2 regions of the Kitasatospora sp. NPDC048365 genome follow, and region 1 is predicted to be linked to the other one. Evidence: riboswitches for the same ligand, from Rfam matches in the RefSeq annotation. Region 1 holds a riboswitch; the other holds the start of a gene.
What was found. Region 1 has a riboswitch for S-adenosylmethionine ahead of ACGFX4_RS33940 (IclR family transcriptional regulator). Riboswitches for the same ligand answer to the same signal wherever they lie in the genome.
Positions count from the first base shown of each region.

Region 2: it holds a riboswitch for S-adenosylmethionine, as region 1 does, so the genes downstream of both, ACGFX4_RS16790 (aminotransferase class V-fold PLP-dependent enzyme) here and ACGFX4_RS33940 (IclR family transcriptional regulator) in region 1, are expected to answer to the same signal.

Region 1 covers NZ_JBICYJ010000047.1:15,783-23,002, forward strand. Annotated here, with positions in the region: gene ACGFX4_RS33930 (GuaB1 family IMP dehydrogenase-related protein) at 1-1,001, shown strand, start outside; gene ACGFX4_RS33935 (DUF5995 family protein) at 1,060-1,746, opposite strand; gene ACGFX4_RS33940 (IclR family transcriptional regulator) at 1,848-2,564, opposite strand; SAM riboswitch class I at 2,778-2,920, opposite strand; gene ACGFX4_RS33945 (GlsB/YeaQ/YmgE family stress response membrane protein) at 3,077-3,346, shown strand; gene ACGFX4_RS33950 (ABC transporter ATP-binding protein) at 3,433-5,223, opposite strand; gene ACGFX4_RS33955 (ABC transporter ATP-binding protein) at 5,220-7,088, opposite strand.
Region 2 covers NZ_JBICYJ010000014.1:77,822-85,041, reverse strand. Annotated here, with positions in the region: gene ACGFX4_RS16800 (hypothetical protein) at 227-652, shown strand; gene trpD (anthranilate phosphoribosyltransferase) at 782-1,855, shown strand; SAM riboswitch class IV at 1,923-2,040, shown strand; gene ACGFX4_RS16790 (aminotransferase class V-fold PLP-dependent enzyme) at 2,088-3,449, shown strand; gene ACGFX4_RS16785 (Lrp/AsnC family transcriptional regulator) at 3,457-3,738, opposite strand; gene ACGFX4_RS16780 (rhomboid family intramembrane serine protease) at 3,735-4,589, opposite strand; gene ACGFX4_RS16775 (hypothetical protein) at 4,738-5,004, shown strand; gene ACGFX4_RS16770 (NYN domain-containing protein) at 5,195-6,556, shown strand; gene ACGFX4_RS16765 (NlpC/P60 family protein) at 6,762-7,220, shown strand, end outside.

The sequences.
Region 1 (7,220 bases):
CCAGCCTCTCCGAGGTGATGAGCCGCGACCTGCTGCTCCTGGAGGAGGGCATCGACCCGCGCACCGCCTTCGACCGGCTCAACGAGCACCACCGCAAGCTCGCCCCGGTCATCGCCCCCGACGGCACCCTGGTCGGCCTGCTGACCCGCAAGAACGCGCTGCGCGCCACCCTGTACACCCCCGCCGTGGACGCGAACGGCCGGCTGCGGATCGCCGCCACCGTCGGCATCAACGGCGACGTGGCCGGCCGCGCCAAGGCGCTGCTGGAGGCCGGTGCGGACGTGCTGGTGGTCGACACCGCGCACGGCCACCAGGAGTCGATGATCAGCGCGCTGCAGGCCGTGCGGGGCCTCGACCCGCAGGTGCCGATCGTGGCCGGCAACGTGGTCGCCGCCGACGGCGTCCGCGACCTGGTCGAGGCCGGCGCGGACATCCTGAAGGTCGGCGTCGGCCCCGGCGCGATGTGCACCACCCGGATGATGACCGGCGTCGGCCGCCCGCAGTTCTCCGCGGTGCTGGAGTGCGCCGCCGAGGCCCGCCGCCTGGGCAAGCACGTCTGGGCCGACGGCGGTGTCCGCCACCCGCGCGACGTGGCGATGGCGCTGGCCGCCGGCGCCTCCAACGTGATGATCGGCTCCTGGTTCGCCGGCACCTACGAGTCGCCCGGCGACCTGCAGACCGCCGCCGACGGCCGCCAGTACAAGGAGAGCTTCGGCATGGCGTCCGCCCGCGCCGTGCGCAACCGCACCTCCGACGAGTCGGCGTACGACCGCGCCCGCAAGGGCCTCTTCGAGGAGGGCATCTCCACCTCGCGGATGTTCATCGACCCGGCCCGCCCCGGCGTCGAGGACCTGATCGACTCGATCGTGGCCGGTGTCCGCTCGTCCTGCACCTACGCGGGCGCCTCCTCGCTGGAGGACTTCCACCAGAAGGCGATCATCGGCGTGCAGAGCGCGGCCGGCTACGCCGAGGGCAAGCCGCTGCACTCCAGCTGGGCCTGATCCGGCACCGAGGGCCGGTCCCCCGCCACCGCGGCGGGGGACCGGCCCTCGCGCGTGCTCAGACCTTGCCGTCCAGCGGCGTGAGCAGCGCCCGGCTCACCATGCCGACCGAGTGCGAGAGCGCGTCCGCCACCGCGTCGTACGCCGGCCGCACGCGGCGCAGCCCCCACAGCGCGAGGACGCTGGCCCAGGCGGCGTCCCGGGCGCGGTCGACCGACCAGACGCCGACCACGTGCATCAGCGGGTCGGCCACCGGCAGGTCGTCCGGGCCCGGCAGCAGCGCGTCGCGGACCTCGTCCTCGACCCGGGCGAGCAGGTCGTTGACCCGCCGGTAGTCGGCGGCCAGCTGCTCGGGCTCGCGGCCCAGCCGCCGGCAGGTGTCCAGCACGGCGAGCGGCAGGTCGTGCTCGATGTGGGCGTTCATGCCCGCCAACGCGTACTGCAGCGGGTGGATGCCCGGGGTGGCACGCAGCTCGAACAGCGGGCGCCAGCAGGCGGCCGGCCGGCGCCCGGCCCGGTCGGCGTCGACCGCGTCCAGGTAGCGCACGGCGAAGCCGGAGTCGAGGTCGGCCAGGGCGGCCGGGTCGTCGAAGTACACCGCGTCCAGCTGCGCGCGGACCAGCCGGGTCACCGTCAGGTACATCGAGTTGAAGACCGCGACCCCGTCGGTGGGCGGGAGTTCGGCCGACAGGGCGGCCATCCGCTCGATCACCTGGTCCACCGTCGGAAGCTGGCTGATCGTCATACGGTCGTCCCATCGGTTCGTCCGGAAGCCCCACTGTCGCACCGGACCTCCGCCGCTCCAAGCCGCCGCGCGCACACGGCCGCGACCGGGGGCGGACGGCGTCAGGGGTGGGGGGTGACCGCCGCGGAGAGCCGCTCGGCGGCCTCGGCCACCGCGTCGGCGAAGCGCGAACCCGGGTGCCGGGTGAGCCGTTCGATCGGGCCGGAGACCGCGAGCGCCGCCACCACCCGGTTGCCCGGACCGCGGACCGGCGCCGCCACCGACGCCACCCCCGGCTCGCGCTCGCCCACCGACTGCGACCAGCCCCGGCGGCGCACCCCGCTCAGCGCCGTCGCGGTGAACCGGGCCCCGCGCAGCGCCGTGTAGAGCCGCTCCGGCTCCTCCCAGGCCAGCAGGATCTGCGCGGCCGCACCCGCCTTCATCGACAGCGAGGAGCCGACCGGCACGGTGTCCCGCAGCCCGGCGACCCGCTCGACCGCCGCCACGCAGACCCGCTGCTCGCCGCGCCGCCGGTACAGGTGCGCGCTCTCGCCGGTCAGGTCGCGCAGCTCGGTCAGCACCGGTCCGGCCGCGGAGAGCAGCCGGTCCTCGCCGGCCGCCGCCGACAGTTCGGCCAGCCGCGGCCCGAGCACGAACCGGCCCTGCAGGTCGCGGGCGACCAGGCGGTGGTGCTCCAGGGCGACGGCGAGGCGGTGGGCGGTCGGCCGGGCCAGGCCGGTCGCCGCGACCAGGCCGGCCAGCGAGGTGGGGCCGGCCTCCAGGGTGCCGAGGATCGCGGTGGTCTTGTCGAGCACGCCGACGCCGCTCAGGGTGTCCATGGGTGGGGGTACTCCAGTCTCGTACCCGGGGGCCTGACGCCCCCGGGGCTCCGGGCAGGGGGAGCGGGGATCGTCAGCGGGGGAGGGCCGAAGAGGTCGGCGAAGAGCCCGCGTCGGGGACGAGACGGGTGGACATCGGCGTGGGCAGGGCGCCGGGGATCAGCACGGCGCAGGGGGCGGCAGGGGCCGCGGCACGGGGCAGCACAGAAGCACTCCTCATCTTCCCCGCCGCCACGTTGGCGACGAGCCGGAGTTGGCACTGGACCCGGTTGCGCGGCGCGAGCTTCGAGCGCCGTGACGACCGGGGAGTTGCCGGGGCTTCGTAGGGCCGGTCCCTCCACCCCTCTGGATGATTCGCGAGGAACCTTACAAGACTCCCGGCGCGGCTTGCCAGCCACTTCGGGTCGGGGTGCCCGTCCGGCGGGTCGAGATGCCCGTCCGGCCGAACGGGCCGATCATGGAAATCGCCTGCCGTCGTCCGGACGGCGGACGACCGGGAAGGGACCGACGCGATGTTCCAACTCCTGTGGATCCTCCTCATCGGCTTCGTGCTGGGCGTCCTCGCCAAGCTGATCCTCCGTGGACCGCAGTCGATCCCGTGGTGGCTGACCATGCTCCTGGGCGCCGCCGGCGCCTGGCTCGGCAACGCGGTCTCCGGCTGGATCGGCGTACGCCACACCGGCGGCATCGACTGGATCCGGCACCTGCTGCAGATCGGCTTCGCCGTCCTGCTGGTCGGCGTGGTCGCCCCCGCCTGGACCAGGTCCCGATCCGGCCGGTAGCGCTCCGTCAGGGGGAACTGCGCCACCACCGGCGGGGGCGCCGCGGCTCCGGCCGTCCGTCGTCCTGCCCGCCGCGGGGGCGCGGCTCAGGCGTAGATCCGGGCCTGCAGGGCGTACAGCTCCGCGTAGAGGCCGTCGGCCGCGACCAGGTCGGCGTGGGTGCCGCACTCGCGGACCCGGCCGTCCTCCAGGACGACGATGCGGTCGGCCATCCGGACGGTGGAGAAGCGGTGCGAGACCAGCAGGCTGACCGCGCCGGTGCGGGCGCCGGAGTCGGCGACCAGCCGGGCGAAGCGCTCGAACAGGGCCTGTTCGGCGGTGGCGTCCATCGCGGAGGCGGGCTCGTCCAGGGTGAGGAGGAGCGGTTCTCGGCGCAGCAGGGTCCGGGCCAGGCCGAGCTTCTGCCACTGCCCGCCGGAGAGGTCGGTGCCGTCGCCGTAGCCGCGGCCGACCAGCCCGTCCAGGCCGCCGGGGACGGCCGCCTCGACGCCGGCGGCGTCGGCCGCGGCCAGCGCGGAGCGCAGCGCCTCGTCGTCGTCGATCCGTTCCGGGTCCCCGATGCCGGTGTTGTCGCGGAGCCGGAGTTCGAGGCGGGCGAAGTCCTGGAAGAGCGCGGCCAGTCGGCTCTGCCACGCGCGGGGGTCGATCTCGGCGAGGTCGACGCCGTCGACCAGGATCCGTCCCGCGGTGGGCCGGTAGAGTCCGCAGATCAGCTTGATCAGGGTGGACTTGCCGGCGCCGTTCTCGCCGACGACGGCCAGCGCGCTGCCGGCGGGGATGTCGAGGTTGACGTCCTCCAGTACGGGTCGTGCGCTGCCGGGGTAGGCGAAGCCGACGTTCTCCAGCCGGATGCCCCGGGTGAGCGCGGCGGGTGCGGGGCGGAGCGGGCCTTCCGGGCGGACGCCCGGGTCGGGGGCCTGCTCGCGCAGCTCGGCCAGCCGCTGCGCGGTCCGGCCGGCGTCCTGGAGGACGGCCAGCAGGCCCAGCGCGGTGGCCACTTGGAGGGACAGCTGGGCGGCCAGGGTGATGACGAGGATGACGTCGCCCAGCCCGGAGGTGCCGTGCTCGGCCTGCCGGACGACGGTCCAGATCGCGGCGCCGTACGCGGCGGCGAAGGCCAGTTGGCCGCCGGCCCGCAGCGCCGCGGCCGCGGTGTGGGCGCGGCGGAGCTCGGCTGTGGTCCGGGCCCAGGCGTCGCGGTGCCGTTCGATCAGCAGCGGGCCGGCCCCGGCGAGCCGGATCTGCCGGGCGGGGGAGGGCGAGGTGGCCGTGTCCAGCAGGTGCCGTCCGAACCTGACGTGGCGGGCGGTGCGCTCCTTGGCGGCGTCCAGCCGGCGCTGTGCGCGGTTGCCCGCGAGCACCGGCAGGACGCCGGTGAGCGGCAGGAGCAGGAGCCAGGGGTTGAGGCCGCCGAGCAGCACGGCGGTCAGCCCCAGTTGCAGGGCGAGCCCGCCGAGTTGGAGGACCGCCTCCAGGGAGGCCCGGGTGCGCGGCAGGTCCTCGCGGACCAGGGCCAGGGCGTCGGCGAACCGGGCCGACTCCAGCCGTTCCAGGTGCGGATCGCCGTGGGCGATGGCGAGCAGCTCGTTCTGCAGCTCCACCTCGCCGAGGTCGCCCAGTTCGAAGTAGGACAGGTGCGCGAAGTGGTTCATCATCAGTTCGAGGACCAGCAGCACCGCGGCGGTCAGGCCGAGCAGGGCGGCCGTGCCGGTGTGCCCGGCCACCGCGGCCATGGTGAGGCCCTTGAGGCTGAGCGCGATCAGCGGCGTGGCGAGGTAGCCGAGCAGCATCATCGTGCAGGCGCGCAGCAGCCGGCGCCGGTCGCAGCGCCAGGCCAGCCGCAGCAGGTGGTGCACCGCCAGGAGCAGGACGGTCATCGCAGGGCCCCTTCTTCCGTGAAGCGTTCGGCCTGGGCGCGGAAGAGCGCCGCGTACTGCCCGTCCAGGGCGAGGAGTTCCTCGTGGGTGCCGGACTCCGCGACCGCTCCGTCGGCGAGGACGAGGATGCGGTCCGCGCGGCGCACGCTGGAGAAGCGGTGGGCGATGATCACGCTGGTCACGCCGCGGGACATGTCCAGGAAGCGGTCGAAGAACGCGGCCTCGGCGCGGACGTCGAGCTGTGCGGTGGGTTCGTCGAGGATGAGCAGGGAGGCGCCGTCGGCGAGGGCCAGCATGGCCCGGGCCAGGGCGACCCGCTGCCACTGCCCGCCCGAGAGGTCGGTGCCGCCCTCGTACTGCGCGCTGAGCACGGTGGACAGGCCGTGCGGCAGCCGGTCGAGGGTGTCGAGGACGCCGGCGCGTTCGGCGGCGGTGCGCAGCGCGGCGGTGTCCGCCAGGAGCTCCGGGCGGCCCAGCGCGATGTTCTCGGCGGCGGTCAGTTCGAAGCGGGCGAAGTCCTGGAAGATCACGGCGATCCGCCGGTGCCAGGCGGCGGGCGGGACGGCCGCGAGGTCGGTGCCGCCGACCGTGATCCGGCCGCCGGTCGGGCCGTGCAGCCCGGCCAGCAGCTTCACCAGGGTGGTCTTGCCGGCGCCGTTGAGGCCGACGATCGCGGTGGACGCGCCCTCGGCCAGTTCCAGGTCGAGGCCGCGGAGCACCTCGGGGGTGTCGGGACGGTAGCGGAAGCCGACCTGCTCGAAGCGGATCGGGCCGTGCGGGGCCACCGGGCCGTCGGCCGCGGTCCGCGGCGCGGGGACGCGGTCCTCCAACTGCCGCAGGGCGTCCTCCGCGGTGAGCCCGTACAGCGTCTGCATGTCGCTCTCCGGGAAGAAGACCCCGAAGCGCATCGGGATCAGCACGGCCTGCAGGGCGGCGCTGAGTTGGAGCAGCGAGAGGGTACCGGTCGCGCCGCCGCGCGCGAGCAGGACCAGTGCGGTGGCGCCGCCGATCAGCCCGAGCGCGGCGAGCGCGACGAACGGCGCGAGGAGCAGCCGCCGCCGGGTGGCCCAGAGCGGCTGCAGGTAGGCCCGGGCCTCCTCGCCGTGCCGCTCGCGCAGCCAGGGCACCAGCCCCAGCAGCCTGGCCTCCTTGGCGAGCCCGCTGCCGCTGGCGGTCCGCCGGAGGTAGGCCAGCCGCCTCCGCCGTCCGGCCATGGTGGACCGGACGGCGCCGAACCGGCGCAGCGAGTCGCGCTGCCCGTAGCGGATGACCAGCGCGGTGACGGCGACCACGGCGGCCGGGAGCGGACCCAGTACGACGGCCACCATCACGGTGGCACCGGCGAGTTGGGCGTAGCGGGCGAGCAGGGCCAGCGCTCCGGCGGTGGCGTCACCGGGGGTGGGGGAGGTCCGGTCGAAGCCGCCGCGGGCCTCCGCGAGCAGGTCCAGCACCTCCTGCCGATCCAGGTCCTCCGGCGGCAGGCCGTCCAGGGCGCAGGCCATGAGTCCGCTGATCCGGGCGCCGTCCACCCGCCGGGAGACCAGCTCGGCGGCCAGGGTCTGGAAGGGCGCCAGGAGTTGCTGGAGCAGGAAGGCGCAGCCGGCCAGCAGCACGGCGAGCCCGAGCCGGGCGGTGGCCCGGTCGGAGGGATGCGCGCCCACGACGTCGGGCAGCCCGGCGATGACGTGGCTGGTGGCGAGGATGAATCCGATGGGCAGCAGCCCGACCGCGAGGTGCATGGCGGCGACGGCCGCAAGGGCTCCCGCGGGCAGCTGCCGGAGCAACCGGGCGGTGGAGACCCACCGTTGCGCCCGCCGGCGCAGGAGCGGCCGTCGGGTACGGGGTGGGGAGGTGCGTGCGGGCACGGTGGAGCGCCTCCGGTTCGGTGGGCGGTCGGCAGGGAGGCGAGGGCCTGGGAAGTGCCGAGCGAACGGGACGGCGCTGTCGCCGTGCGGCACGAGTCCTGGAGTCTGGTCCAGACCGGTGCGGGGCGTCAA
Region 2 (7,220 bases), on a different contig from region 1:
GGTATGCCCACCTGGGGCTCCGTCCGTTTTCTGATGGTTGTTCGGTCTGGCGGTGGCGGCGTCCCCCGGGCGGGTGACCGGTGGGCGTGGCGCGTTGAAGGAGATCGCGTCAGGGGCTCACGGGCGGGGGTGCGCGGGAGTAGCATCCGGAGTGAACGTGGTCCGGATCACACTGGGCCGTTCGGAGCGGCACATATAAGAGGACGAGCACCCGGGAGCAGGGCCCATGGCGCACACGACCGACGAGACGCTCACCGTTCTCGTCTACAGCGACGACCGCAACACCCGCGAGCAGGTCACCCTGGCGCTGGGCCGCAGGCCCGCCGCGGACCTCCCCGCGATCGAGTACCTGGAGTGCGCCACCACCCCGGCCGTGCTGAAGGCGCTGGAGCGCGGCGGTGTCGACCTCTGCGTGCTGGACGGCGAGGCCGTGCCGGCCGGCGGGCTCGGACTCACCCGGCAGCTCAAGGACGAGATCTACGGCTGCCCGCCGGTCCTGGTGCTGATCGGCCGCCCGCAGGACTCCTGGCTGGCCGCCTGGAGCCGGGCCGACGCCGCCGTCTCGCACCCGGTCGACCCGGTGGCGCTGGCCTCGGCGGCCACCACGCTGCTGACCGCCCGCATGGCCCGCCGGACGCCCGCGCACCGCTGACGGTCGGACCTGTCTCACCTGGAGAGATGCGGGTCGGGAACGGCCCGCATCGCTCCCGTCGCTCTCGCTAGGCTGGCTCACATCCTTCCGGCGGCCTTCCGCCGGTACCGAGACGAGCTGGAGACGGCCATGGTGAACGTGCACTCTGCGAACGGCGGTAGCGACCCCGCGCAGGTGGTCCGCACCTGGCCGGACGTCCTGTCGGTCCTGCTCCGCGGCGAGGACCTCGACCGGGCGGACACCGCCTGGGCGATGGACCGCATCATGAGCGGCGAGGCCAGCCCCGCCCAGGTGGCCGGCTTCATGGTCGCGCTGCGGGCCAAGGGCGAGACCGTCGAGGAGATCTCCGGTCTGGTCGAGTCGATGTACGCGCACGCGGAGCCGCTGCACATCCCCGGCCCCGCGGTCGACATCGTCGGCACCGGCGGCGACCGGGCGAAGACCGTCAACATCTCCACCATGTCGGCGGTGGTCGCGGCCGCGGCCGGCGCCAAGGTGGTCAAGCACGGCAACCGGGCCGCCTCGTCCGCCAGCGGCGCGACCGACGTGCTGGAGAAGCTGGGGATCAGCCCCGACGTCAGCACCCGCCGGGTCGCCGAGATCGCCGAGGAGGTCGGGCTGACCTTCTGCTTCGCGGCCCGCTTCCACCCGGCGATGCGGCACGCCGCCCCGGCCCGACGGGACCTCGGGGTGCCGACCGCGTTCAACATCCTCGGCCCGCTGACCAACCCGGCCCGGGTCACCGCACACGCGATCGGCTGTTTCGACACCCGGCTGGCCGGGCTGATCGCCGGCGTGCTCGCCGCCCGCGGCGCGAGCGCACTGGTGTTCCGGGGTGACGACGGGCTCGACGAGCTGACGATCTCCACCACCTCGCACGTCTGGGTGGTGCGGGGCGGCACGGTCACCGAGACGCAGTTCGACCCGCGCGAGGTCGGGATCGAGCTGGTGGGCATCGAGGCGCTGCGCGGGGCCGACCCCGAGTACAACGCGGCCGTCGCCCGCCGGGTGTTCGCCGGCGAGCGCGGTCCGGTGCGCGACGCGGTCGTGCTCAACAGCGCCGCGGCGCTGGTCGCGCTCGACCTGACGGACGCTCCGCTGGCCGAGCAGATCGCCGCGGCGATGGAGCGCACGGTGGCCGCGATCGACTCCGGCGCGGCCGAGGCCACCCTCAAGCGCTGGGCCGAGGCGACCACCAAGTAGCCCTCGAACGACGCGTGGTCTTCGGGGGCTGCCGAGCCCCCGAAGATCATGCTAGGGTCTGGCACTAGGTCATGAGTGGCAGCGACAAGCCCCAGCTTGCTGTCCGGCAACCCTCCGTCCGTGGCGGGGTGCCCTGGGTGAAGACCGGGCTTCGCGGCGATCCGTCCGCGCGGCAAGCGCGGACCACCGGTCGATGCACCCCGGGGTCCTTACCCCAGGAGGAGTGCATCCCATGGCCGTTTCCACCGAGATCTGTGCCCCCCTTGCCGTGCTCGGCCACGACGTCCAGGTGCCGCTGGCCTCCGGCGAGAAGGTCGGCTACGCCGCGCTCGACTACGCCGCCAGCGCGCCCGCCCTGCAGCGGGTCTGGGACGACATCGCCGCCTACGCCCCGTACTACGGCAGCGTGCACCGCGGCGCCGGCTACCTCTCGCAGCTGTCCACCGACCTGTTCGAGCAGAGCCGCCGCACCGTCGCCGACTTCCTCGACCTGCGCGCGGGCGACCAGGTGGTCTTCACCCGGGCGACCACCGACTCGCTGAACCTGCTCGCCGGGGTGCTGCCGGCCGGCACCCGGGTGTTCGCCTTCGAGACCGAGCACCACGCCTCCCTGCTGCCGTGGCGCCGCGAGGGCCTGACGGTGTCGTACCTGCGCGCCCCGCGCTCGCACGCCGAGGCGGTCGCCGCCCTGGACGCCGCGCTGGCCGGGGCCCCCGAGGGCCCCAAGCTGTTCTGCGTCACCGGCGCCTCCAACGTCACCGGCGAGCTGTGGCCGGTCGCCGAGCTGACCCGGGTCGCCCACCGGCACGGCGCCCGGGTGGTGCTGGACGCGGCCCAGCTCGCCCCGCACCACCGGGTGTCGGTGCGGGAGCTGGACGTGGACTGGATCGCCTTCTCCGGCCACAAGCTCTACGCCCCGTTCGGCGCCGGGGTGCTGGCGGGCCGGGCGGACTGGCTGGACGCGGCCGAGCCGTACCTGGCCGGCGGCGGGGCGAGCCGGACGGTGGCGCGCGAGGTGGACGGCTCGGTCGCGGTGGAGTGGCAGCAGGGCCCGGCCCGGCACGAGGCCGGCTCGCCGAACGTGATCGGCGCCTACGCGATCGCCTCCGCCTGCCGGGCGCTGGGCGAGGCGGGCTTCGACGAGCTGGAGGCCCGCGAGCAGCAGCTGGTCGAGAAGCTGAAGAAGGGTCTGGCGGAGGTGCCCGAGGTGCGGGTGCTCAGCCTGTTCGGGGAGGACGCCGCCCGGGTCGGCGTGCTGTCGTTCGTGGTGAAGGGCTGGAACAGCTCGCACTTCTCGGCGGCGCTCTCCGCCGAGTACGGGATCGGCGTCCGGGACGGGCTGTTCTGCGCGCACCCGCTGGTGCGCACCCTGCTGGGCGGCGAGGAGGCCGCGCCGAGCGAGTGCGGGGCGCCGGAGCCGTCGCTGCCGGGCGAGCGGAGCCTGAACGCGATCCGGGTGAGCTTCGGCGCGGGCACCCCGGAGGAGCACGTGGACCGCTTCCTGGCAGCCGTCCGCGAGCTGGTCGCGGACGGCGCCAAGTGGACCTACCGCAACGAGGACGGCCGCTGCGTGGCCGACACCTCGGGCAGGTGAGCGGGGGCTACTCGTCCAGGCCGAGCGCGAAGGCCGCCTCGAGGTCGTGCTGCGAGTAGGTGCGGAAGGCGATCTGGGTCTCGGTGTGCGTGACGCCGGGCACCTTGTTCACCTGACCGGGGATCACCTCGGCGAGGTCCTCGTGACGGCGCACCCGGACCATCGCCACCAGGTTGCAGGAGCCGGTCACCGAGTAGACCTCGCTGACCCCGTCGATCGCGGCGACGGCCTCCGCGATCTCGGGGATCCGGTCGACGCTGGTCTTGATGAGGACGATCGCAGTGATCACTCTGGCGCTCCTGTAAACGGGGGTGCGGCCAGCGTATCGGCCGCCCTGTCGCCGCGTCTCCCGGTCGGCGGGCGGGCGGCCGGCGGGCCCGCGGTCCGCGGGCAGGCGGCCCAGGTGAACAGCCAGCCGGCGGTGAAGCCGATGACGTGCACCAGGTACGCGACGCCCGAGCCGCCGTCGCGCACCGACCACCACTGCAGGGCGAACCACAGGCCGAGCACCAGCCAGGCGGGGAAACGCAGCGGCAGGAAGAGCAGCACCGGCACCAGCGTGGTCACCCGCGCCCTCGGGTACAGCCGCAGGTACGCGCCGAGCACCCCGGCGATCGCGCCGGAGGCGCCGACCAGCGCCCGGACCGCGTCCGGGGTACGGGCCTCGGCCAGCGCGAAGCCGTACGTGGCGAGGTAGCCGATCGCCAGGTAGCAGAGCAGGAAACGGGCCCGGCCGAGCCTGCGCTCCACCCCGGGGCCGAAGACGAAGAGGAAGAGCAGGTTGCCCAGCAGGTGCAGCCAGCCCGCGTGCACGAACAGCGAGGTCAGCACCGAGAGCGCGGGCACCTTCCCCGGGGTGGGGGAGAGCACGCAGTCCGGGGTGACCGGGGCGATCTGCTGGAGGCGCTCGGCGGAGAGCGGCCGACGGTCGATCAGTTCGGCGGGGACGGCCCCCCAGCGGTGCTCGTAGCGCTGCTCGGCGCAGAGCCGGGCGGCCCCGGTGCCGTACAGCGGATTGACGCCGCTCGGACCGAGCAGCAGCACCAGCGCCGAGACGGCGATCAGCGCGTACGTGACCACGGGGGCCGGGCCCGGCCCGGGGGCGGGCGGAGCGGCCCGGTCGAGGACGGGGAGCACCATGCCGGGGAGCATTCCTCGGGGCCGCCCCGGCGACACCGCGGGGTGCTGCGGACGGGTGAAGTGTCCGCGCCGTGGACCGGTTCCCGGGCGCGTCGGTGCAGGCAATAGGCTTGGAGATCCGAGCCGGAACCCGCCGAGAGGACCCCTGGTGACCATCGCCGCGCCGACTGACGAGACCCGCTGGCGCTGCACGCTGTGCGGCAACCTGACCCGTTTCGACGTGACCCGCTCCTCCCGGGTGATCGACTTCGTGCACTTCGACCTGTCCGGCGACTCCAAGGTCGAGGAGACCGAGGTGCTGGCCGAGACCATCGAGTCGGTGCGCTGCCGTTGGTGCAACGCGGTGGACCAGGTCGAGCTGGTGGCCCGTCCGGGTGCCGAGGAGGCTGCCGCCGAGGGCGAGCAGCAGGCCTGACGCAGGCCCGTCCGGCGACCCCCGCCCCGCGTTCTGCCCCGTCCGGGGTGGGCCGCGGGGCGGACTCGTAGCGGGGGTGCTGTCGGTGGGGCAGGGTAGACGGGACAATTGCAGGGAGCGGTGAGTTCCAGGGCGTCGGCAACCGGCCGACCGGCACCGCCCAGTGATCAGGATCGGAGCCGACGACGTGGTGGAGGCAGCGAGCGGGCCGGCGGAGGGTTCCGGGCCTGCCGAGGAGCCGGCCGAGGTGCTGGACCGGCCGCTGCCCGAGGGGGTGCGGCGCCGGGTGGTCGGGATCGCCGCGGACGCGCTCGGCGCCATCCCGCCGGCCGAGCTGCCCGCCTCGCTGCGCCAGTACGCCAAGTTCACGCCGGCCCGCCGGGCCAAGTACGCGGCGACCGCGCTGGCCGCGGCACTGGAGGCCGAGCCGGCCTTCCGGCTGCGGATAGCCGAACGGCTGCGGCTCGGCCAGCCCGATCTGGTGAAGTCGCTGGAGGCCGGGTCGGTGCCCTCGGCCGCCGACCCGATGGACGTGGCGGCCGCCGCCTACCTGCTGCGCACGCCCGGCTGGACCCGGGTGGTCGCGGAGGCCGGCGAGGAGGCCGAGCGGGTCGACGCCGAGGGCGCGGCCGCCGAGGCCGGCCGCCTGGTGGAGAAGCTCCAGGCGGAGCTGGCCGAGGCGCGCGGCGCGGCCCGGGCCGAGCAGGAGCGCCACCGGGCGGACGCCGAGGGGGTGCGCCGCGAGGTGGAGTCGCTGCGCAAGCGGGTGCGGACGCTGGAGAGCGACACCCGGCGGGCGCAGGCGGAGGCCCGCAAGCTGCAGGCCGAGCTGGACGCGGCGCGGACCGCGGTGGCGACCGAGCGGAGCGCCGCGGAGTCCGAGGCGCGCCGGCTGCGGCACCGGGTCACCGAGCTGGAGGCGGCGGTGGAGGCCGGCCGCCGCTCGGCCCGCGAGGGCCGCTCGGTGGAGGACATGCGGCTGCGGCTGCTGCTGGACACGGTGCTGCAGTCGGCGCAGGGCCTGCAGCGGGAGCTGGCGCTGCCGGTCTCGCAGATCCGGCCGGCCGACCTGGTGGAGGCGGTGGTCCCGGGCTCGGCCTCGCCGAACGACGTGGCCCGCCGGGGCCTGGCGGAGGACGACCCGGCGCTGCTGGACCAGCTGCTGGCCATCCCTCAGGTGCACCTGGTGGTGGACGGCTACAACGTGACCAAGACCGGCTATCCGACGCTGCCGCTGGAGCAGCAGCGGCTGCGGCTGCTGGGCGGGCTGGCGATGCTGGCCCAGCGCACCCAGGCCGAGGTGACCTGCGTCTTCGACGGGCAGGACCTGGACGTGCCGGTGATCATGGCGCCGCCGCGCGGGGTGCGGGTGCGGTTCAGCCGGACCGGGGAGACCGCGGACGAGCTGATCCGCCGGCTGGTGCGGGCCGAGCCGGAGGGCCGTCCGGTGGTGGTGGTCTCGGCCGACCGGGAGGTGGCGGACGGGGTCCGCAAGGCCGGTGCCCGACCGGTCGCCTCGGTGCTGCTGCTGAATCGGTTGTCCCGGAGCTGAGCCGGGCTCAGGCGCTCCGTCGGTGCTGGTCGGGGCGCCTGGGTGGCCGCGATGTGTCGATCGCGTGAAGCCCGCCCGGGTTGGGAAGTTCGTGGGGGTAGGGGAGTGGCGCCGGAGCGCCGAGTTCACTAGGGTCTGGCGTCAAACCTATTTTCCGGACTATCGCCCGAACGGGTGAGTCCAGCTGGAAGAAGGAGCTACACCCTTGGCCTCCCACCGCCGTCCCAAGCAGCCGAGCCGTGCGCGGGTATCCGTGCTCACCGCTGCCGCCGCGACCGCGGTCGCCCTGTCGGCCCAGGTGAGCGCGCACGCCGCGCCCGCCCAGCCGAACAAGGACGAGGTGAAGGCCCAGGTCGACAAGCTCCTCGAGGAGCAGGAGCAGGCGGCCGAGAAGTACAACGGTGCCAAGGAGCGGGCCGACCAGCTGCACAAGCAGGCCGACCAGCTGCAGGACCAGATCGCCCGCAGCCAGGCCCAGATGACCGACCTGGCCGCCGGCCTCGCGGCGGTCGCGGCCGACGAGTACCGCACCGGCGGCGTCGACCCGTCGATGCAGCTGATGCTCTCCACCGACCCGGACAAGTACCTGGCGCAGGCCTCCAGCTTCGAGCAGGCCGCCAACACCCAGGCCGACACCCTCCGGACGCTCAAGGACCAGCAGCGC